3 regions of the Sphingomonas sp. R86520 genome follow, and region 2 is predicted to be linked to each of the others. Evidence: riboswitches for the same ligand, from Rfam matches in the RefSeq annotation. Region 2 holds a riboswitch; each other region holds the start of a gene.
The links. Region 2 has a riboswitch for cobalamin ahead of SJY41_RS11895 (TonB-dependent receptor plug domain-containing protein). Riboswitches for the same ligand answer to the same signal wherever they lie in the genome.
Positions count from the first base shown of each region.

Region 1: it holds a riboswitch for cobalamin, as region 2 does, so the genes downstream of both, SJY41_RS04230 (DUF1636 domain-containing protein) here and SJY41_RS11895 (TonB-dependent receptor plug domain-containing protein) in region 2, are expected to answer to the same signal.
Region 3: it holds a riboswitch for cobalamin, as region 2 does, so the genes downstream of both, SJY41_RS06630 (TonB-dependent receptor) here and SJY41_RS11895 (TonB-dependent receptor plug domain-containing protein) in region 2, are expected to answer to the same signal.

Region 1 covers NZ_JAXHBZ010000001.1:871,743-878,791, forward strand. The annotation lists gene SJY41_RS04205 (FAD-dependent oxidoreductase) at 1-188, shown strand, start outside; gene SJY41_RS04210 (UBP-type zinc finger domain-containing protein) at 185-490, shown strand; gene SJY41_RS04215 (peptidylprolyl isomerase) at 561-1,238, shown strand; gene SJY41_RS04220 (NAD(P)/FAD-dependent oxidoreductase) at 1,395-3,011, opposite strand; gene cobO (cob(I)yrinic acid a,c-diamide adenosyltransferase) at 3,066-3,671, shown strand; cobalamin riboswitch at 3,700-3,900, shown strand; gene SJY41_RS04230 (DUF1636 domain-containing protein) at 4,077-4,484, shown strand; gene cobT (nicotinate-nucleotide--dimethylbenzimidazole phosphoribosyltransferase) at 4,481-5,494, shown strand; gene SJY41_RS04240 (histidine phosphatase family protein) at 5,506-6,063, shown strand; gene cobS (adenosylcobinamide-GDP ribazoletransferase) at 6,060-6,803, shown strand; gene SJY41_RS04250 (cobyric acid synthase) at 6,753-7,049, opposite strand, start outside.
Region 2 covers NZ_JAXHBZ010000001.1:2,609,849-2,616,897, reverse strand. The annotation lists gene SJY41_RS11900 (TonB-dependent receptor) at 1-1,828, shown strand, start outside; cobalamin riboswitch at 1,864-2,080, shown strand; gene SJY41_RS11895 (TonB-dependent receptor plug domain-containing protein) at 2,194-4,092, shown strand; gene SJY41_RS11890 (ABC transporter substrate-binding protein) at 4,089-4,886, shown strand; gene SJY41_RS11885 (FecCD family ABC transporter permease) at 4,883-5,851, shown strand; gene SJY41_RS11880 (ABC transporter ATP-binding protein) at 5,842-6,621, shown strand; gene alr (alanine racemase) at 6,671-7,049, shown strand, end outside.
Region 3 covers NZ_JAXHBZ010000001.1:1,446,251-1,453,299, reverse strand. The annotation lists gene SJY41_RS06650 (DUF427 domain-containing protein) at 1-355, shown strand, start outside; gene SJY41_RS06645 (deoxyribodipyrimidine photo-lyase) at 349-1,842, shown strand; gene SJY41_RS06640 (alpha/beta fold hydrolase) at 2,136-2,984, shown strand; partial or broken gene SJY41_RS06635 (IS481 family transposase) at 3,083-3,234, opposite strand; gene SJY41_RS06630 (TonB-dependent receptor) at 3,275-5,314, opposite strand; cobalamin riboswitch at 5,483-5,719, opposite strand; gene SJY41_RS06625 (dihydrofolate reductase family protein) at 6,128-6,793, opposite strand.

The DNA of each region.
Region 1 (7,049 bases), 1.7 Mb from region 2:
CGAAGGGGTTCATCGTGACAGGGCGGGCGTCGTTGCCGTTGCAGACCAGTCGCGCGGGGGTGTTCGCGATCGGCGACGTTCGTGCCGGATCCACCAAGCGCGTTGCGGCGGCGGTTGGCGAGGGTGCGGCCGTGGTCGCGCAGATCCATTCGGTACTGGCCGAAGCAGCGGAGAGAGGCGCGGTATGAGTTACGGTTGCACGCACATGGAAACGATCCAGACCGTCACGCCAAGTGCCAAAGGGTGCGAAGAGTGCCTGACGATGGGCAGCGAATGGGTTCATCTCAGGATCTGCCGTACCTGCGGGCATGTCGGTTGCTGCGACGACTCGCCGCACCGTCATGCAACCGCACATTTCCAAGTCACGCGGCATCCGATCATCGAAGGCTATGATCCGCCCGAGGGATGGGGCTGGTGCTTCGTCGACGAGACAATGGTCGATTTGCCTGACCAGACACCGCAATGGGGCCCGATCCCGCGCTATGTCTGATCGCAGTCCGCTTGCGTCGACGGGGCGCCGAGACTAGCGCGCTCGACAAGTGCAGGCGTGAGAGATCGATATGCGGCGTTTTATGATTGGGCTGCTCGCCGTCGCGACACTCGCGACGGCCGGTTCGGCACAACGGACCGGGCAACCGCTGTCGGGCCCGAAACCGGGCTTGATACGGGTCCGGATCGTGACGTCGGAGGGACCGATCATATTAGCGCTGGACGCGCGCCATGCGCCGCAGACGTCGGCGAACTTCCTGGCTTATGTCGACGACGGCCGGTTCGATGGGACCGATTTCTACCGTGCAAGCCGGCAGAAGTCGGCGCCGAAACTTGGGTTTATCCAGGCAGGCATTCGGACCGATGCGCGGCGGATCCTGCCGCCATTCCCGCTTGAAACGACCGCGATGACCGGCATCAAGCATCTCGACGCGACGATCTCGATGGCGCGAGGGATGACGCCGGCGTCTGCAGGCGGCAATTTCTTCATCACCATCGGACCCGCGCCGGCAATGGACGCGCGGCCCGGTTATCCGGGATATGCGGCGTTCGGGCATGTGGTCGCAGGGATGGACGTGGTGAAGCGTATCCTTGCCAAGCCGACCGGCGGCGGCATGGACGCCTTCAAGGACCAGATGATCCTCAAGCGGGTGGCGCTGGTGAGCGCGCGCCGGCTGGACGGCGTAGCGAAACCGACCGGCTTGCCGCGCGCGTGGTTGATCAAGACGCGGCCCGACCGAGTAAGATGAGGGATCGCACCGCCGGTATGGGGAGAGGTGTCACGTTGATGAACTCACGGACGGGGCGCGGCACCAATGAGTGGGAACGCCAATTGTCTGGCCGTTGTCTGGCCGTTGTCAGGCTAGCGTCAGCCACTTTGCTCGCCAAGGGAGGATTGCGTCGGATCAGGCCGTCAGGCTGAGCGCGACGGCCTCCGCGACCTTGATACCGTCGACCGCTGCTGAAAGGATGCCGCCCGCATAGCCCGCGCCCTCGCCCGCCGGGAACAGGCCAGCGGTGTTCAGGCTCACGAAATCATCGCCTCTGGTGATCCTCACCGGTGAGGACGTGCGCGTCTCGACGCCCGTGAGGACCGCGTCGGGATGGTCATAGCCGGGAATCTCGCGGCCGAATGCCGGCAGCGCCTCGCGCAGGGCGGTGATCGCGAACTCGGGCAGGCATTCCGACAGATCGGTCATCGTCACGCCTGGCTTGTACGACGGGATCACGGAGCCGAGCGCGGTTGACGGCCGCCCGGCAAGCAGGTCGCCGATGCGTTGCGCAGGTGCCTTGTAGTTCGAGCCGCCCGCGACATAGGCGCGCGATTCCCAGTGACGTTGCAATTCGATGCCGGCAAGCGGGTGGCCGGGATAGTCACGCTCTGGATCGATTCCGATCACGATCCCCGAATTCGCGTTGCGTTCGTTACGCGAATATTGGCTCATGCCGTTGGTCGCGACGCGGCCTTCTTCGGAGGTCGCGGCGACCACCGTGCCGCCCGGACACATGCAGAAACTGTAGACGGTCCGCCCGTTCCTGCAGTGGTGCGACAGGCTGTACGCCGCCGCACCGAGATCGGGGTGGCCGGCACATGGGCCAAACCGCGCTTCGTCGATCCAGGATTGCGGATGCTCGATGCGGACGCCGATCGAGAACGGCTTGGCCTCGACATACACGCCCTTGGCATGAAGCATCTCGAACGTGTCGCGCGCGCTGTGGCCGACTGCGAAGACGACGTGATTGGCTTCGAGATAGTCGCCGGTGCTGAGGTGCAGGCCCCGCAGCTGCCGCGCGCCTGCCTCCTCGACGATGTCGAGACCGTCTACCCGCGTGGAGAAGCGGTATTCGCCGCCGAGCGCTTCGATCGTCTCGCGCATGCTCTCGACCATCGTGACGAGGCGGAAGGTGCCGATATGCGGGTGTGCTTCGGTGAGGATCTCGGGCGGGGCGCCGGCCTTCACGAACTCCGTCAGGACCTTGCGGCCGAGGTGACGCGGGTCCTTGATCTGGCTCCACAGCTTGCCGTCGGAGAAGGTGCCGGCCCCGCCCTCGCCGAACTGGACGTTGGATTCGGGGTTGAGGACGCTCTTGCGCCAGAGCCCCCAAGTGTCCTTGGTGCGTTCGCGGACCACTTTCCCGCGGTCAAGAATGATGGGGCGGAACCCCATTTGTGCCAGGATCAGGCCGGCGAACAGGCCGCATGGGCCTGCGCCGACGACGACCGGGCGGGGGCCGGTATAGCTGGCGCCGCCCTTGATGACGAAGCGATAGCCGGTGTCGGGCGTACGCTGGACGTGGCGGTCCTTGCGAAAACGCTGAAGGACCGTGTCCTCGTTCTTCAGCGTGACGTCGACCGAATAGACGAGCTGGATGTCCATCTTGTCACGGGCATCGTGCGCGCGACGCGCCACGGTGTAGCGGATCAGGTCGCGCGGCGTGATGCGCAGGCGGTCGCGGATCGCGGCGGGGAGCGCTTCGTCGGCGTGATTGAGCGGCAGCTTGAGGTCGGTGATGCGGAGCATGGCGCACGCTCTAGCGCCGCGCGGCGCGATCCGCCATCGGGAGCAGGAGAGGACATGATCATGCGGACCGACGACGAGCAGAATGCCAAGAGCGCCAAACGCAAGGAGGTCCAGGACCGGATCGTCGCGAGCAAGACGATCGAGAGAGGCTTGGTCATCGTCCACACCGGTAAGGGCAAGGGCAAGTCCACCGCCGCGTTCGGCATGGCAGTGCGGATGATCGGGCATGGGCGCAAGGTCGGTGTCGTGCAGTTCGTGAAGGGCGCGATGACGACCGGCGAAAAGGCGGTCTTCGACGCGTTTCCGAACCTGTGCGAATTCAAGCCGATGGGGGAGGGCTTTACCTGGGACACGCAGGACCGGGCGCGGGACATCGCGGTGGCACGGGACGCTTGGGACGAGGTCAGGCGGATGATCGCCGATCCGTCCTATGCGATGGTGATCGCGGACGAGCTGAACATCGTGCTGCGCTACGAGTATCTACCGGTTGACGAGGTGCTGGCGGCTTTGGCGGCCAAGCCGGAGATGACGCATGTCGTGGTGACAGGACGGAACGCACCAGAGGCCTTGGTCGAAATTGCGGATCTGGTGACCGAGATGACGCAGGTGAAGCACCCGTTCCGGTCGGGCGTTAAGGCGCAAGCCGGGGTCGAGTTCTAGGCGTCTTGCGTGACCCGTACCTCGGGCGTATCGCGACCTTGCGACAGGTTCCCTCGACGCGGCGACGTAGACGGGGATGAAAACGGGAACGGGTGAACCCCGGCTGCCCCTGCAACTGTAAGCGACGAGCCACCGTGCCACACGCCATTGGGATGCAGGTCCCGAGAAGGCGGCACGAAACGGCGCTGACTCGCGAGCCAGGAGACCTGCCTGTCGCAGTCGTCTTTCGTCCGGCCAGGGTGCGCCGAGCGGACGGGTAATACCCCGAGCGACGACATCGCTTCGCGTCTCGCGAGGGCCGTAGGCTTGTGCCTATGCCCGTCGCGCGATGCGGGATCGACTGTCCGAAGGGGAAAACATGCCTGTCATTTATCGTGTCTCGTGCTCAACCGCCGAAGCATCCGCATGTTGAAGCACGTCGAGGACGGCGTCGCGGTGGTCGCATGCAACACCTGCCGCCACTCATCCGATGCCCGCGACGACGGCGAGGGTATCCGCGGCGGTGCACGTCTCGTCGGCGCGTTGAAAGCGGTGCAGGCCAGCGATCCCGCCTATGCCGATGTCGCGGTGCAGGAAATGCCGTGTCTTTTCGCGTGCCAGGATTTCTGCACGATCCACCTGCGCGCGCCAGCCAAGGTTGGCTACGTGCTCGGCCGGTTCGAGCCGACCGAAGATGCCGCACGAGCAATCCTCGACTATGCACGCCTCTACGGCGAAAGCGCATTCGGACAGGTGCCGTTCAAGCAATGGCCCCAGGGCGTAAAGGGACATTTCATCACACGCACGCCGCCAGCAGGGTTCGTCGTGGAATGACCATGTTCGCAACACCGACGGCGTTCCTCGCCGCTTTGCAAGGCTTGCCGCAGCCGGATCAAGCCGCGCGATCCGCCGCGATTGCTCGCCAAGGGCAACTGACCAAACCACCGGGCTCGCTCGGCCGCCTGGAGGACATTGCGGTGTTCATGGCCGGATGGCAGGGCCGCGAACGGCCGCGGATCGACAACGCTCGGGCGCTCATCTTCGCGGGCAATCACGGTATCGTCGCGCGCGGCGTCAGTGCGTTTCCGGCATCGGTTACGGCGCAGATGGTAAGCAATTTCGAGCATGGCGGCGCCGCGATCAACGCGCTTTCGACGACGGCGGGGCTCGATCTACGGATCGTCGCGATCGATCTCGACCGGCCCACCGACGATTTCACGGATGCACCGGCGATGTCGGTGGAAGATTGCCTCGACGCGATCAACCTAGGGGCAGCGGCGGTAGCCGGCTCGCCTGATCTCGTCGTGCTGGGGGAGATGGGGATCGGCAACACCACGACCGCCGCAGCGCTGTGCATGGCGAGTTTTGGTGGATCGGGTCGCGATTGGGTCGGTCCGGGCACCGGGATCGATAGCGAAGGCATGGTACGCAAGATCGCGGTCGTCGAAGCGGGACTGGCTCGGCACCGTGAAGCGATCGGGACACCGTTCGAGGTTCTCCGACGGCTAGGCGGACGAGAGCTCGCGGCGATCGCGGGCGCCGTCGTCGCGGCGCGGTTGATGGGCGTTCCGGTGGTGCTGGACGGCTTCATCTGTTGCGCGTCGGTTGCCCCGATCGCTGCGGCGTGCCCGGATATCCTCGCGCACTGCCTGGCGGGGCATGTGTCCGCTGAGCCGGGGCACAGCCGGTTGCTGGCGTCGCTCGCGCTCGATCCGCTGCTGTCGCTCGACATGCGGTTGGGCGAAGGAAGCGGCGCAGCCGTCGCAACCCTGATCGTTCGCGCGGCGTTGGCCGCCCATGACGGGATGGCGACCTTCGCCGAAGCGGGGGTGGCGACGGCGTGAGCGCGCCGTACATGCTGTATCTCATGCGGCATGGGGCGCCGGTGCGCGAAGGGCTTTTGCTGGGGCGTACCGATGATCCGGCCACCGAGGCGGGGGTTGCGGCCTGCCTAGGACGCGCAGAATCGCTTGATGTCTTGCAGATCTTCTCGTCCGATCTGGCGCGTGCGCGTGCATGCGCCGCCGCGGTAGCTGCTCCACGTCGGATCGAGGTCGCGGCCGATGCGCGGTGGCGCGAGCTGAACTTCGGCGCGTGGGATGGATTGCGGCCGGACGAGGTCGATCCGTCGGCATTCGCCCGGTTTCATGAGGATCCTGACGTGGCGCCACCACCCGGGGGGGAGCGCTGGTCGGCGTTGCAGGATCGGGTCAGCCGGGCGCTTGACGCAATTCCGCCCGCGGCATCGTTGGTCGTGACGCACGGCGGCGCGATCCGCGCAGCGCTGGCGCATCTGTGTGGGTTCGACCGGCAGCAGCTATGGGCGTTCGATTTGCCCTATGCGGCGCTGGTATCGTTGCGGATCTGGCCGGGGGCGGTGCGGACCGTCCAGATCACCGGCTTGACGACATGAGGCGACTGATCGTTGCATTCGGCTTCCTGACGCGCCTGCCTATGCCGCGCATGACGATCGGCCAACGAGATTTCGCCGAGGCGATCCGCTTGTACCCGGTTGTTGGGTTGGGTATCGGCGCAATCGTCGCGGCGATGGGGTGGCTGGGCTCGGTGATGGATCCGTGGACTGGTGCCTGTGCCGCGTTGATCGTCTGGATCGCAGTGACCGGCGCCCTCCATCTCGACGGGCTCGCGGATCTTGCCGACGGCCTGGGCGCGGCGCACGGCGACCGAACGCGGTTGCTGGCGGTAATGGCGGACCCGCATATCGGCAGTTTCGGCGTGGTAGCCATCGCCGGTCAGATGATAGCCAAACTCGTACTGCTTCACGCGGTGGGAACGGCGGGGTGGTGGACAATCATGCTGGTACCGTTCGCGGCACGGATCGGACCACTCGTCTGGGCGGTCTGGTTGCCGCCGTTGCGCGCGGGCGGACTGGGCGCTGCGCTGGCGGGCATCGTCCGGTTGCGCGATCTGATCGGCTGGGGAATGGTGCTTGCCTTTGCGGCGGTCATCGCGCCGGCGATGATAACGGTGCCGTTCCTGCTGGTCGGTGTTGCTGCATGGTTGCGGCGGTCGATCGGAGGCATCACTGGCGACGCTCACGGGGCCGGGATCGAGATCGTGGAAACCGGCATACTTCTGTCGCTAGCCGTGGCCGGCACCATTGGCGGCGCTGCGACCGGCTTGTTGCGCTAACGCAAGCATCGCATCGAGGTCGAGCTGGCGTTCCAGGGTCGCGGCGATCGCGTCGAGCGCGGTATCGACCGATACGGCGTGATCTGGCCCCACTGCATCCACGCCGATCCGCGCAAGCCAGACAGCGCGTTGCTCGGCAAGCGCGAACAGCCCGTGGACATAGCTGCCAGCGACCAGCCCGTCGGCACTGATCGCCCCCTCCGCGCTGCCGTCGGCACGATGCCCGAACGGACGTCCCAGTCCTTC
Region 2 (7,049 bases):
GCAGTTCCGCCGATCTGATTCTCGCAGTGCCAACCCGACCAGCCAGGGTATTTCGCTGCGCGGGATCGGCGGCAATGCGTCGAGCCGCGCGCTGCTGATCTTCGACGGCGTACCGCAGGCGGATCCGTTCGGCGGATGGATCGCGTTTCCGGCGTATGCCACTGGCCGGCTCGGACGGATCCGCGTCACGCGCGGCGGCGGTAGCGGGTACCAGGGACCCGGTGCACTGGCCGGCACCGTCGAGCTGGAGAGCGCGACTCCCGATCAACTGACGCCGTTCCAGGGCAGCGTCGCATACGGCAGCCGCGACTCGGTCGACGCGCAAGGATCCGCAGCACTGGTTCGTGGATCGGGGTTCGCGACGTTGTCGGGCGCGTATGCGCGCGGCGATGGCTTTACCCCGACGGTCGAGGAAAGCCGCGGCATCGTCGATCGGGCGGCACCGTACGAGCAGGCCTCGGGTGCGCTGCGGACCGTCGTGGGTGTCGGTGCGAAGACCGAATTGCAGATGAATGCGAGCGCGTTCACCGACAGGCGCGACCGAGGCAGCGACTTTACCGACAACAAGAGCGAAGGCGCCGACGCCAGCATCCGCCTGATCGGCCGCGGGAACTGGGGGTATTCGGCGCTTGCCTATCTGCAGACGCGGGCGTTCGCGAGCAGCTTCAACAGCATCAATGCCACGCGGACGACCGCGATCCAGTCGCTGAACCAGTATAATACGCCGGCGACCGGGCTTGGCGGACGGATCGAGATTGCGCCGCCCTTGGGCGAGAGCATCACGTTGCGCCTCGGCTCGGATATCCGCGACGTCAGCGGCAAGACGCAGGAACTCTATACCTTCGTGAACACTGTGCCGACACGGCGGCGCGAGGCGGGCGGAAGCACGACGACGACCGGCGTGTTCGCCGACGGCAGCCTGGTCGCGGGCGACTTCACCTTCAGCCTCGGCGGGCGGATTGACTGGTGGTCGATCGACGGCGGCTATTTGTCCGAACGCCCGCTGGCGGGCGGCACCGCGTTGACCAATCTGCGCTACGCCGACCGCAATGGCAGCGAGACGACGGGGCGTGCGGGGATCGCGTACAAGCCGCTCGACGCGATTACGGTGCGCGCCGCCGGCTATCGCGGGTGGCGGTTGCCGACGCTCAACGAACTGTATCGCCCGTTCCGCGTCGGCAACGATGCGACGGCGGCGAATGCCGTGTTGTCGCCGGAGCGGCTGACCGGGGTCGAAGGCGGCGTGACGCTGACGCCTGCGCCGGGGGTCAGCATCGCCGCGACGTATTTCTACAACCGGCTGAAGGATGCGATCGCCAACGTGACGACGACCACTCCGACGCAGGTCTTACCGGGCGTGACGACCTACCGCATCCGCCAGAACCTCGATGCGATCCGCGCGCATGGGTTCGAGCTGGATGCGTCGTATCGACCGGGGCCGTTCGGCGTGCAGGCATCGTGGTCGCATACCAACTCGACGGTCGAGGGCTCCGGCATTACCGCCGCGCTCGATGGCTTGCGACCGGCGCAGACACCGCGCGACCAGGTGTCGGGGACGATCGACTGGCGGCACGATGCGGCGGCGCTGTCGCTGACCGTGCGGCATATCGGCCAGCAATATGACGACGACCAGAATACGCGGGTGCTCGATCCAGCGACGACGCTGGATGCGTATGCGGCGGTGCCGATCATGCGCTCGCTGGTCGCCGAACTGCGCGGCGAGAATGTGTTCAACGAGCGGGTCGAGGCGGGGATCAGCGGCGCGAACATCGTCGAGCGCGCAACGCCGCGGACGATCTGGGTCGGGTTGCGCTACGGCATCCGTTGAACCGGTGCGCGTTGACCCGTGTCCGGGCCGCGACTAATGGCAACGGCGTGAAGGGTTCCCGGTGACGGGATCAAAAGGGAAGCCGGTGCGCGGAAAGGTCTTCAGGACCCAAGTCCGCAAGACCGGCGCTGTCCCCGCAACTGTGACCGGATAGCGGCCACCCCGATTAGGCCACTGGGTTTCGATCCGGGAAGGCGGGGTGGTCACGATGACCCGGAAGCCAGGAGACCTGCCGTTCACGGTCGATCCACTGCGCGGGCGGGTGCTCCGGCGCGGACGAGTGTCCCGATCAAACGGGGTTCCCTCGAGCGAGAGACGTCTGCCGCTCCGCGAATGGTCGCGGGTGGTTTTGCAGGACGTACCCCATGACGAAATTCTTCCTTCTCCTGAGCGCGGCGCTGATCGCATCGCCGGCCTATGCGCAGGACATTCCCGACAGTGACGCGCCCGAACTCGTCGTGACCGCGACCCGCGTCGCGCAGCCCGCGAGCGAAGTCGGTCAGGCGGTGACCGTGATCGACCGCGCCGAGATCGAGCGTCGCCAGACCGTCGTCGTGTCCGATCTGCTCGCGACCACGCCGGGTGTCACAGTCACGCGCAACGGCACGCTGGGTGCGCTGACCGGCGTGCGGATCCGCGGCGCCGAATCCGACCAGACTCTGGTCGTGATCGACGGCGTGCGCGTCAACGATCCCTCGTCGACCGGCGGCGGCTTCGATTTCGGCAATCTTCTGTCCAGTTCGGTCGAGCGGATCGAAGTGTTGCGCGGGCCGAACTCGGTGCCATGGGGCAGCCAGGCGATCGGCGGTGTCGTCAATATCATCACCGCCGCGCCGACCGAAGGCGTTCAGGCACGCGCCAATGCGGAATATGGCTATGCCGACAGCGTGTTCGCGAGTGCGGGCGTGTCGGGCGCGAAGGGGCCGGTGTCGGGATCGCTGACCGGCGGCTATCTGAAGACCGACGGCATCTCGTCGGCGGCCGACGGCACGGAGCGGGACGGGTACCGTCAATATGGCGCGACCGGGCGGCTGGGCGTCGAGTTCACGCCTGGGATCGGCCTCGACCTGCGCGGGTATTTCGCGGACAGCCGGGTCGAATTGGATGGCTTCCCGGCGCCGACATATGAGTTCGCCGACACCGCCGACTACAGCAAGACGCAGGAGCTTTACGGCTATGCGGGCCTTCACGCGAACTTCGCCGACGGACGGTTCAACAACCGGGTCGCGTTCACGATCGCCGACATCAACCGCGACAATTACGAACCGGCGTTCGGCGCGGACCCGTCGTTCATCGGCCGCGGCCGCAGCGAGCGCTACGAATATCAGGGCGACTTCCGTCCGCTCGACCAAGTCCGCGTCGTCGCCGGCGTCGAGCGCGAGAACAGCCGCTTCAACGACGGTTTCACCTATGCCGATACCGGGATCACCAGCGTTTACGGCCAACTGATCGTTAAGCCGCTCGACATCCTCACGCTGACCGGCGGCGTCCGCAACGACGATCACGAGGATTTCGGCAACCACACCACGTTCGGTGCGAATGCGGCACTGGCGCTGCGCACCGGTACCACCGTCCGCGCGAGCTATGGCGAAGGGTTCAAGGCGCCGACGCTGTACCAGCTCTTCTCGGATTACGGGAACCGCGACCTCGATCCGGAGACCGCGCGCAACTTCGATGTCGGCGTCGAACAGGCGTTTCTGGATAACCGCGCCCGCGTCGGCGTGACGTACTTCAATCGCCGCACGCGCAACCAGATCGACTTCCGCGACTGCAGTCCGGCGGAGCAGGCGACAATTGGCTCGATCTGCGTCGATCGCCCGTTCGGTGTGTACAACAACGTCGCGCGCGCCGAGGCGGACGGGGTCGAATTCACGCTGGCGCTGCGTCCGGTCGATGCGCTGACGCTCACCGCCAACTACAGCTACATCCACACCGAGAACCGCTCGATCGGCGCGAATTACGGCAACGAACTTGCGCGCCGTCCGCAGCAGACCGCCAGCGTCAACGCCGATTACCGGTTCCCGTTCGGGCTCTCGATCGGCGGCACCGTGACGATGGTCGACGACAGCTTCAACGACGCCGCCAATACGACGCGGATCGATGGGTATGCGATCGGCGGCGTCCGCGCGGAGTTTCCGATCGGTGAGCGGTTCGCGATCTACGGTCGCGTCGATAACGTCACCGACGCGAGCTATCAGACAGTCACCGGCTACGGCACCTATGGCCGGGCGGCGTATGGCGGCGTGCGGTTGCGCCTGAAGTGAGGCTGGGGCCGATCCTTGCCGCCCTGCTGCTCGGGGGCTGTGCAGCACCGCCGAGCGGGGGCGGGGGGATCGTCTCGACCAACCCGTGCGTGGATTCGGTGCTGGTCCGGATCCTGCCGCCCGCGCGGATCGCCGCGATCAGCCGGTATTCGCAGGATCCGTCCGCGACCTCGATCCCGCTCGACGTCGCGCGGCGTTATCGTGCGACCGCGGGGACCGCCGAGGAGGTGATTGCGCTGCACCCCGACCTCGTCATCGCCAGCACCTATACGCCGCCTGCTACCCAGGCGGCGTACGCGCGGGCCGGGTTGAAGACGCTGCTGCTTGGCATTCCCGACTCGATCGCGGAGAGCCAGGCGCAGGTCACGCAGATTGCCGACGCCGTCGGTGCGCCTGCGGGCGGCGCGCGGATCAATGCAGATATCGATCATGCAGTGGCGCGCTGGAGCCGCAAGGATGGACCGTCGCAGAGCGCCTTGCTCTATATCAGCGGAGATCTCGCGACCGGGGGGAGCACGTTGCTGAACGAGATGATGACACGCGTCGGCTTCCGCAACGCCGCCGCGAGCTATGGGCTGACGCATACCGGGACGGTCTCCGCCGAAACGATCGTGACGCGTCCGCCTGCCGTGGTGATCGCGTCGGAACGCGTCGGTCGGGGGACGGCACTGCGCCACCGGCTGCTGCCGAACACGCCGCAAGCCGTCTTTCCGCGTGTGCTGATCAACTGTGGCGGGTCGACCATTCCGCCGGCACTCGAACGCCTCGCCGCGATCCGCGCGAGCGTGTCGTGAATCGCGCGCTCAAGCTTGTGGCGCTCTGCCTGCTGGTGGTCGTGCTGTTCGGGCTGTCGCTCGGCTGCGGCAAGGTGTGGGTGCCTCTTGAAGCGTGGTTCTCGAGCGACCCGCGGTGGTGGATCATTCTGGAGCTACGGTTGCCGCGCGCCGTGCTCGGACTCGCGCTAGGCGCCACGCTCGGGCTGTCGGGGGCTGTCCTGCAAGGCTATCTCCGCAATCCGCTCGCCGACCCGGCGGTGGTCGGCGTGTCGTCGGTGGCAGCCCTCGGCGCCGTGGCTGCGATCATCTTCGGGGTCGGCTCCGGGCCGGCGATCTTCGCCGCCGCGATGGTCGGGGCAGGGGGCGCGGTGGCGTTGCTCGCCGCGCTGACATGGCGGTCACCGAGTGCGATCACCTTCATCCTAGTCGGCACGGTGCTCGCCAGCCTTGCCGGTGCGCTGACCGCATTTCTGATCTCTATCGCGCCGAACCCCTATGCGGTCGCCGAGGTGATCGACTGGATCATGGGCGCGCTGACCGATCGCGGTTGGGACGATATCAAGCTCGCCTTGCCACCGATGCTGCTCGGCGCGGTCTTGCTGATGTTCACCGGGCGGTCGCTCGACGCGCTGTCGCTGGGCGAGGCGGCGGCGCGGTCGCTCGGCGTGCGGATGGGGCGGGTGCGGTTGCTAGTGGTGCTCGGTACCGGCCTCGTCATCGGCGCGGGCGTCGCGGTCACCGGCGTGATCGGTTTCGTCGGGCTGGTCGTGCCGCATCTCTTGCGGCCCCTCTTTGGCCACCGACCGGGCGCGCTGTTGCTGCCCTCCGCGCTTGGTGGCGCAGCTTTGGTGCTCGCGGCGGACAGCCTCGTGCGGCTTGCGCCCGGCGCCGGCGAAGTCCGGCTCGGCGTCGCGATGGCGTTGATCGGGGCGCCGTTCTTCCTCGGGTTGCTGGTCAAGGAACGGGGCCGCGCATGGATTTGATCGTCGACGCGCTGAGCGTGAAGCTCGGCAAGCGCACTGTCCTGCACGATGTGTCCGCGCACCTTCGCCCCGGCCGCGTCACCGCGATCCTCGGCCCCAACGGCGCCGGCAAGAGCACGCTGGTCAAAGCTGCCGCGGCGCTGGTCGGTCGTAGCGGGGGAAGCGTCCGGCTCGATACGCAGGACGTGGCGACAATGGACCCCCGTGCCCGTGCCCGCGCGATCGGCTACCTGCCGCAGGACGCGACGGTCCACTGGAACATCGTCGCGCGCGATGTCGTGGCGCTCGGCCGCCTGCCACACCTTGGCGCGCATGCCGCGCCGTCGTCAGTCGATCATGCAGCCGTTGTGCGGGCGATGCACGACACCGAGACCACGCACCTTGCCGATCGCCCGGTCGGCGAACTCTCCGGCGGCGAGCGCGCGCGCGTGCTGCTGGCGCGCGTGCTGGCGGGCGAACCCGACTGGCTGCTCGCCGACGAACCGCTCGCCAGCCTCGATCCCTCGCACCAGATCGACTTGCTCGCGCGGCTGCGAAAATATGCGGCCGTCGGGGCGGGGGTGGCAATCGTCCTGCACGATCTCGTCCAGGCGCAGCGTGCCGCCGACGACGCGCTGCTGATCTCGGACGGTCGGATCGTAGCGTCTGGTCCGGTCGCCGACGTGATGACCGCGGACACGCTCGGTCGCGTGTTCGGCGTTCGCGTTGCGGCGCTCGACGACGGAGACCGCCGCCTGCTCGTGCCGGTCGGACGCATCGAAGCGGCATAGACGGTCGACGCGCAGGGTCCGGGGCACTATCCCGCGCCGGGTGATCGACATTCCTGCCCCCCTCCGCCTCCGCCTCGACGGCGACGCCCTCGTCCAGAACTGGCGTACGCTCGACCGCATGAGCGGCACCGCGGCGTGCGGCGCTGCGGTCAAGGCTAACGGCTACGGCCTGGGGGCGGTCGAAGTCGCACGGCAGTTGGCGAATGGAGGCTGCCGCGACTTCTTCGTCTCGAACTGGCAGGAAGCGGCCGAATTAGCACCGCTGGGCTTGACCGTGTCCGTCCTCCACGGTGTCCGCGAGGAAGATATGCCCGCCGCGGCTGCCGGCTTCGCCCGCCCGGTCCTCAACACCGCTACCCAGGTCGCGCGCTGGAAAGCAGCCGGCGGGGGGGCATGCGACGTTATGGTCGACACCGGAATGAACCGCC
Region 3 (7,049 bases), 1.2 Mb from region 2:
CCGCACCCTGGAGACCAGCCATCCGGCCAGCTGGTATCTGCCGCCCGCCGATCTGACGCCCGGCCTGCTTCGCCGCTCGGAGCGACGCTCGTTCTGCGAGTGGAAGGGCCACGCGGTCTACTGGCATCTGGCGATCGGCGAAGAGGTGCTGCGTGACGTGGCGTGGAGCTACCCCAAGCCGACGCCGGCCTTTGCGGCATTGCGCGACCACGTCGCCTTCTATGCGGGGCCGCTCGACCGATGCACGGTGGATGGCGAGCAAGTGGTCCCGCAGCCCGGCGGCTTTTACGGCGGCTGGATCACGTCCGACCTCGCGGGGCCGTTCAAGGGCGTGCCGGGAAGCATGGGATGGTGACGCCCGCTCTACCTCCCGGCCTCGACGATTGGCTGGAAGCGCCGCGCGTGCGTGCGTTGAACGATCGCGTGGTGATTGCCGGTAGGGGCTACGTTCTGTGCTGGCTGCAACAGGCGCTGCGGGCCCGCGACAACCCGGTGATCGATGCAAGCGTGCGGCTCGGCAACGCGCTGGCGCTACCGGTGCTCGTCTACCACGGCGTGCGCGAGGATTATCCCTACGCCTCCGACCGGCTTCACCACTTCATCTTGGGTGCAAGCCGCGACCTCGGTACCGGCTGCCGCGAGCGCGGTATCGCCTGCGTCCAGCACGTCGACCGCGACGGACACAGGGAAAAGGGTCTCGTGCACCGGCTCGGCGCGAACGCGGCGGCGATCGTGCTGGAGGACCAACCGACCTTCGTCGCCCGTTGGCAGTCCGACCGGGTTGCCACGCGCGCAGCCGTGCCGGTCTACGCAGTCAATGCGGCCTGCATGGTGCCACCAGCCGTGCTGGGCGACGGCATTCGTGGGCGATCGGGCTTCCTTCGGCGGCACGAACCCGAACGTGCGGGCTGGATGCAGACAGAGGAGGTCGTGGCAGAGGTGCCTGCCTACGCCGGACCACTGCCCTTTTCGCCGGACATGGTACAAACGTGCGATCTGGACGCGCTGGTGGCCGGTCTTGCGATCGATCACAGCTTGCCGATCAGCGACCGGCACCCGGCCGGCCGCTCCGCAGCGGAGGGTCGGCTGCGGCGGCTGGTGACCGATGTGCTGCCGGGCTACGCGTCGGCGCGGAACGACGCCACGAGGGCGGAGGGCGCGAGCGGACTATCGCCCTATCTGCATTTCGGCGTGCTGGGCCCTCGCGAGGTGATGGCTGCGGTCGCCGCGGCCGATGCAGCGAGCAAGCATAAAGCCAAGTTCGCCGACGAGCTGCTCGGCTGGCGCGAGTGGTTTCACTACCAGGCGCGAGTGCTCGTCGCACCGGAACGCTACGACCGCGTCGCCGGCTGGGCGGTCGACACGCTCGCGCACCATGCAGGCGACCCCCGACCCGAGCTGGAGACGGTGCACGCGCTCCTGCGCGGCGAGACTCGCGACGAGACCTGGAACGCCTGCCAGAAGCAGTTTCTCCTCGATGGCTGGATGCACAACAACCTGCGGATGTACTGGGCCAAGCGCATCATCGCGATGACGCCCAGCCCGGAGGCGGCATGGGCGACCGCCTGCTACCTCAACGACCGGCTGAGCCTCGATGGTCGCGACCCGTCGACTTACGGCAACATCGCCGCCATGTTCGCAGGCTCCCCCTCGGACCGTGAGCGGCCGATCTACGGACGCGTCTCGACCCGCGGCGACGGCTCTACCCGGCACCGGGAAGGCGGCGACGAATGGCTTGCTGCTGCAGCGTCCAGGCCGGTGCCGCTAGTATCAGTTCCGGCAGAGGTGCCCGTCGATCCGTATCTGACTGGCGAGCCGACAAGCCCAACAGTTGCGCGGTGAAGCACCCTTCGGAACGTGCGAAGCGGTTGAACGACGGCTTCCGCCAGAATTAGTCATTTCTCAGCACGGCACCTCGTCGTCGAGATCGTCCGCGAACTGCGGGTTTGTCGGCTGCTCGCACTGCTGATCGGCTGCCGGCGGGCGTTGCACCACGACACCGGGTAAGGTCTGACACGAGGAAGAGGCGGCCCTCAACGCTGCCGGATTGTCGCCAGCCGGTCATATTCGGCAACCCGACCGTATCCATACCCCTCGCGTATATCCCGGCACCCTAGCGACGGAAGAAAACTGATATGCCGAGGCGTGGTTATGTTGACGGTCCGTTCGGGCAGATCCATTTTCAACACCTCGGCGAAGGCGCGGCGGTTGTTCTGCTGCATCAGGTGCCGATGACGTCGGGCCAGTTCGACCTGGTGTACGAACCGCTTGCGCGGCGTGGCCTATGGGTGATCGGCATCGACATGCCGGGCTTCGGGTTGTCGGATCCGACACCGTTCATACCGAAGGTCGAAGATTATGCGCAGGGCATCACGCCCGTGCTTGACGCCCTGGGGATCGATCGCGCGTCGATCGTCGGTCACCACACGGGTGCCCTGGTCGCAACCGAGGTTGCCATTCAATTTGCCAACCGTGTGGATAAACTCATCCTCAACGGCCCGTTGCCGCTCACCGAAGAGGAGCGAGCCGACTATCTGGCATCGGGCCATCAATGGGAGCTAGGCTTTGGTCCGCGTCCCGGTGGCACGCATCTGACCGAACTGTTTGCAATCCGTGACGGTTTTGCAGCGGGCACGGTCTCTCCCGAGCGCTTGAGTGATTACGTCGTTCAAGCGTTTTCAGGGCGAGGTGCATTCTGGTGGGGTCATCATGCTGCCTTCCAGTATCGTCATGAGGAGAGTTTGGCGAAGATAACGCAGCCCGCAATGATCCTCACCAACACGGGCGATATGATTTATCCGATGGCACATCGCGCGCACAAGATCCGCCCCGACTTCGCGTTCGCGGAACTGCAGGGCGGCGGCGTTGATATTGTTGATCAGCAGCCCGAAGCTTGGGTAGAAATAGTCGCCATGTACGTCGGTACTAGCCGCGTAGCTGATTCCTCGCAGGGAAACCAACAAGAGCACCGAGTAATAAACTGACGGAGCCCTGCCACCTCGAAGAACGAGCGCGGATCGGCCATAAATCCACCCATTAACCGCTCAGACAGCACTTCGACCGCTAAGCGTGCCGTCCAACCGATGAAACTGTCTGGCTCTGACGTCCAGCTTTTGGCGATGTATTCGTAAGGCGTAAGGCCACTGAGCGTTTTGAGCCGATGGGCGAAATTGTAGGCCGCCATCAAGTCGGCGAAGTGACCCGTAGTTGCTCGTGGATCTCATAGTGAAGGCGATCGCCAGCTCCCCCTAAGCTGGCGATCATCTTGCATCTTCTAGAAGTTCACTCGGGCACCTAGGCGCAAGGTGCGCGGCTCTACTACGCGGCTCAGCCGGCCCTCGGTCGGTCCCGAAATATCGACCGAGGGAATGTAGGATTCGTAGAAATAGGCAATGTCCTTGTCATGGCTGTCCAGGATGTTGAGTACCTCGCCATAAACGTCGAACCGTCCAATCTTGCGGGCGGCCCGGACGTTGACGACGGTACTTCCAGAGTCCCGGACGCTGTTGTCATCGAGCAGCGGGTAGGGCCCGAGATGACGGACACGCACGCTGGCCTCCCACGGATCGAGCACCAACGCGATCCCGGCGGATGCGGCGTTCTCGAAGGCGTTGGGAATGCGGTCGCCGGTATCGTAGCGCGACCGGCTCGCCGTGTAGTTGCCATCGATCGCGAGCCACGGCCTGGGACGCCAGAACGCTACCAGTTCATAGCCGCGACGCCTGCTCGCGCCGGTCGGTTCGACCGCGTTGGAATCGCCGATGAACCGCAGTTCGCTGTCCACGTCGAGCCACCAATAGGTCGCAGTCAGCGTGACACCCGACAACTGCCACCGTGCGCCGACTTCACGGCCGCTGCCGCGGACCAGCACCGGCACCGGTGTTTCGACGTTGACCGCGCCGCGCACGTCGTTGGAGTGAAAGCCGCGACCCCAATTGCCGTAGAGTTCCAGCCAGGCAGTCGGTGAATAGGCAATCGATGCCTTCGGCGACAGGATCGTGTCGTCGCCGCTGCCCTCGCCCGCTACGACCGCCGCCGGATCCCGCGCCCGGACGACATAATGATAATAGTCGCCGCGGACTCCACCGATTAGGCGAAGCCCCGCAACCGGTGTCCAGGTCGCTTCGCCATACAGTGCTGCCGACGCTTCCTCGACATGGTAGCGGCCGATTGACGAGAGGAACGATCGCGCGCTGGTGCGATAAACACCGACGCTGCCGATATGGTCATAGCGTTCCTCAGTGCCGAGCGAGACGGCGAGGGTGGGTGCAAGCGTCCAACGCTTTTCGCCGCGCGCCCCGACGATCCAGCGTTTGTCGAACTGACGGATCTGCGCGCTGGTCCCATCCGGTTCGGTGTAGGTTGGATTCGAATACATCGACCAGTCGTAGAACTGGCCATAGAAATTGGCATGCCAATCGGGTTGGCGGACCGCGATGTTGCCTACGAGCCGGGTGGTCTCGCCGCGTGCAGTCGGATCGGGCGAGCAGAACACGTCCTCGCAGAGCGTGGTGCCAATGATCCGCTCGGGTATCTGTTCGGTCGGGCGCCAGGTCGCGCGATAGGCGTTGAACGAGGCCTCGATCTGGCCTGCGCCGGCTGGAGCGATATATTTTGCGAAGCCTGACACGTGTCGCAGGTGCTCGGGTTCTTGCCATGGCCCGTCATAGATCTTCGTCTGCGCGACAAGTGTGAGTTTACCGGCGCCGACACCGTCGATCGTGCCACCGGCGGCGATCCGGCCATAGCCGTAGGAGCCGCCCTCTACCGATAGAAAGGGTCGAGCGAGACCGTCGGTCGTCGTCATGTAAGCCGCGCCTGCCAGTGCGAAGTCACCGCCATCGGCGCGGTAGGGCCCTTTGCGGAAATCCTCACGCGCGACGATCTCGGGAATCAGCCCGTTGAGGTCGAGATAGCCCTGACCGTGGCCATGCGTCCGCAAATTCATCTGCACGCCGTCGATATAGGTCGTGAAGTCCGACCCGTGATCGAGATTGAAGCCGCGCAGAAAATACTGGTTGGCCTTGCCGCTGCCCGAATGCTGCGCGGCGACCATGCCGGGGATCGCTTCCAGCAGTTCGGCGACGCGCAGCAGCGGTCGAACGAGAAGGTCCGCCCCGGCAACCGTGCCCTCGCTTGCTGCGTGTGCGACGCCGATCTTCGCTTCGCCGCGACCGAACACGACGATGTCGATCGGTGACTGTGTCGATGCGCCCTCGGCCTCGTTTGCCTGAGCCCATCCAGGCGTCGTGATGCACATCGCGGCCAGCGCCGCGCATCCGAGCCATCCAGTGCGTGATTTCGATTCTTTCATGTCCGTCCCCCGTGCGCCAAGCAACTTCGGACGGGGGCGTCCGCTACGAACGGTCGGCGCGCGTCGGCAGGCGGACGCAAGCGCCCGCGACACGAACCGATGCGACCCCCGTCGCTCGTTCGTCGCTCAGACGGAAGAACCGTGCCCCGACCATCCCCTGGACCAAAGCAAGAGCGACCAGACGCTGGCAGGTCTCCTGGCTCACGGGTCGTCGCTCGATATACGGCCTTCCCGGATTCCGGCCGATAGGGCGTTGGTCCAGTGGCTGCGCCCTCCTGAGAGGGCGCGATGTACATCTCGCTCGCCGCTTACAGTTGCAGGGACAGCCTCGGCTTCGGGAGAGCGTCTCCCATACCGTGTTCCCTTTTAAGTCCCTTTCGGGACACCAGCGTGATCAATGTCAGACTGGTGATCCCAGCCTGACCTGTGCTGCGTACCTGTGATGATGCCGATCCGCAAGATTGCCGCGAACACATATAAAGATTTCCTTATATGTGTTCGACTTCTGCCAAAAGCTGCGACGCGTGAAGCGTCGCCTCCGCTAACACCTGAATTCGGAAGTTCTCAAAACAACATCTTTTCAAGCCATGCGGCAGGGCGCAGAATGTCCTCTATCTTCAGTCGCTTCCCACAGTGATCAGTCCTTCTGCATCCTTCCGCTCACAGATATGGCAGGAGAGACCATCAGTCTCGGGCGCCACATCGGCGGTATAGCATATCCACCCGAACGACCGTGTTCGCGCGGTTGTAACCCAGCACCGAGCATCCGCTTCTGGTTGAGCGCGTCTGGGGTCTGGGAGCACGGATTCGGGCTTACCAGGTCCCTTCGTTCATCCGCCGCTGCCGTTCGGTCTCCGCCGCGCTGGTGCTGGGGTGAGGATGGTTGATCCGCGGAACCGGCCCGGTCGGTAACCAGCGGGTGACGATCACGCCTTTCGTGCCAACTTGATGGTCGATCAGTCGCAGCGCACCTGACGGCGTGCCGTCGCCGAACAAGCGCTTGCCGGTCCCGAGCATGACGGGAAAGGTCATCAGCACCAGTTCGTCGATCAGTCCGGCAGCGAGCAACGGCGGGTAGAGCGTCGATGAACCCTGGATCAGCAAGTCGGGACCGTCGCTCTCTTTCAGCGCTCTGATGGCGGCAATGCCGTCGATCCGGTGGCTGTTCGCCCAACCGAGCGGCTGATCGCCACCGGTCACGACATATTTTTCTGCCGCCGTCAGCGCTGCACCCATGCCCGCCATCTCGCCGTCGACGAACGGCCAATAGGCTGCGAAGATATCGTAGGTCCGCCGCCCTAGGAGTAGCGCGTAAGGCGGGGTGAAGAGCGCGCCCAAAACCGGATCGATGACATCGTCGCCTATGCCGAACACCCAGCCGCCCTGGTCGAAGTCTCCGGTTGGATCTTCGGTTGGCCCCCCGGGCGCTTGCATCACGCCATCGAGCGATACGAACGCCGCACCGGTCAACTTGCGCATGGATCAAATCCTTTCGATGGACGTCTCACCAACTTCTATTCTCGACGGGAAGGGGTCGCGGGGCAAGAGCGCAATCGTACCTCTGCGGGCGTGAATGAGGGCCAGTATCAGGACACGGCGGAAGGACGCCGAACGTCAGCAACGCGGTCATCCGCCGGCGCGCGGTCTATACTGGCGGGAGTAGATTGCCGCCAAGTATAAGCCGTTCGATGTCGCGGCGCGAGAGCGCGCCGAACAGGCGGGCAGATCCGGCTGA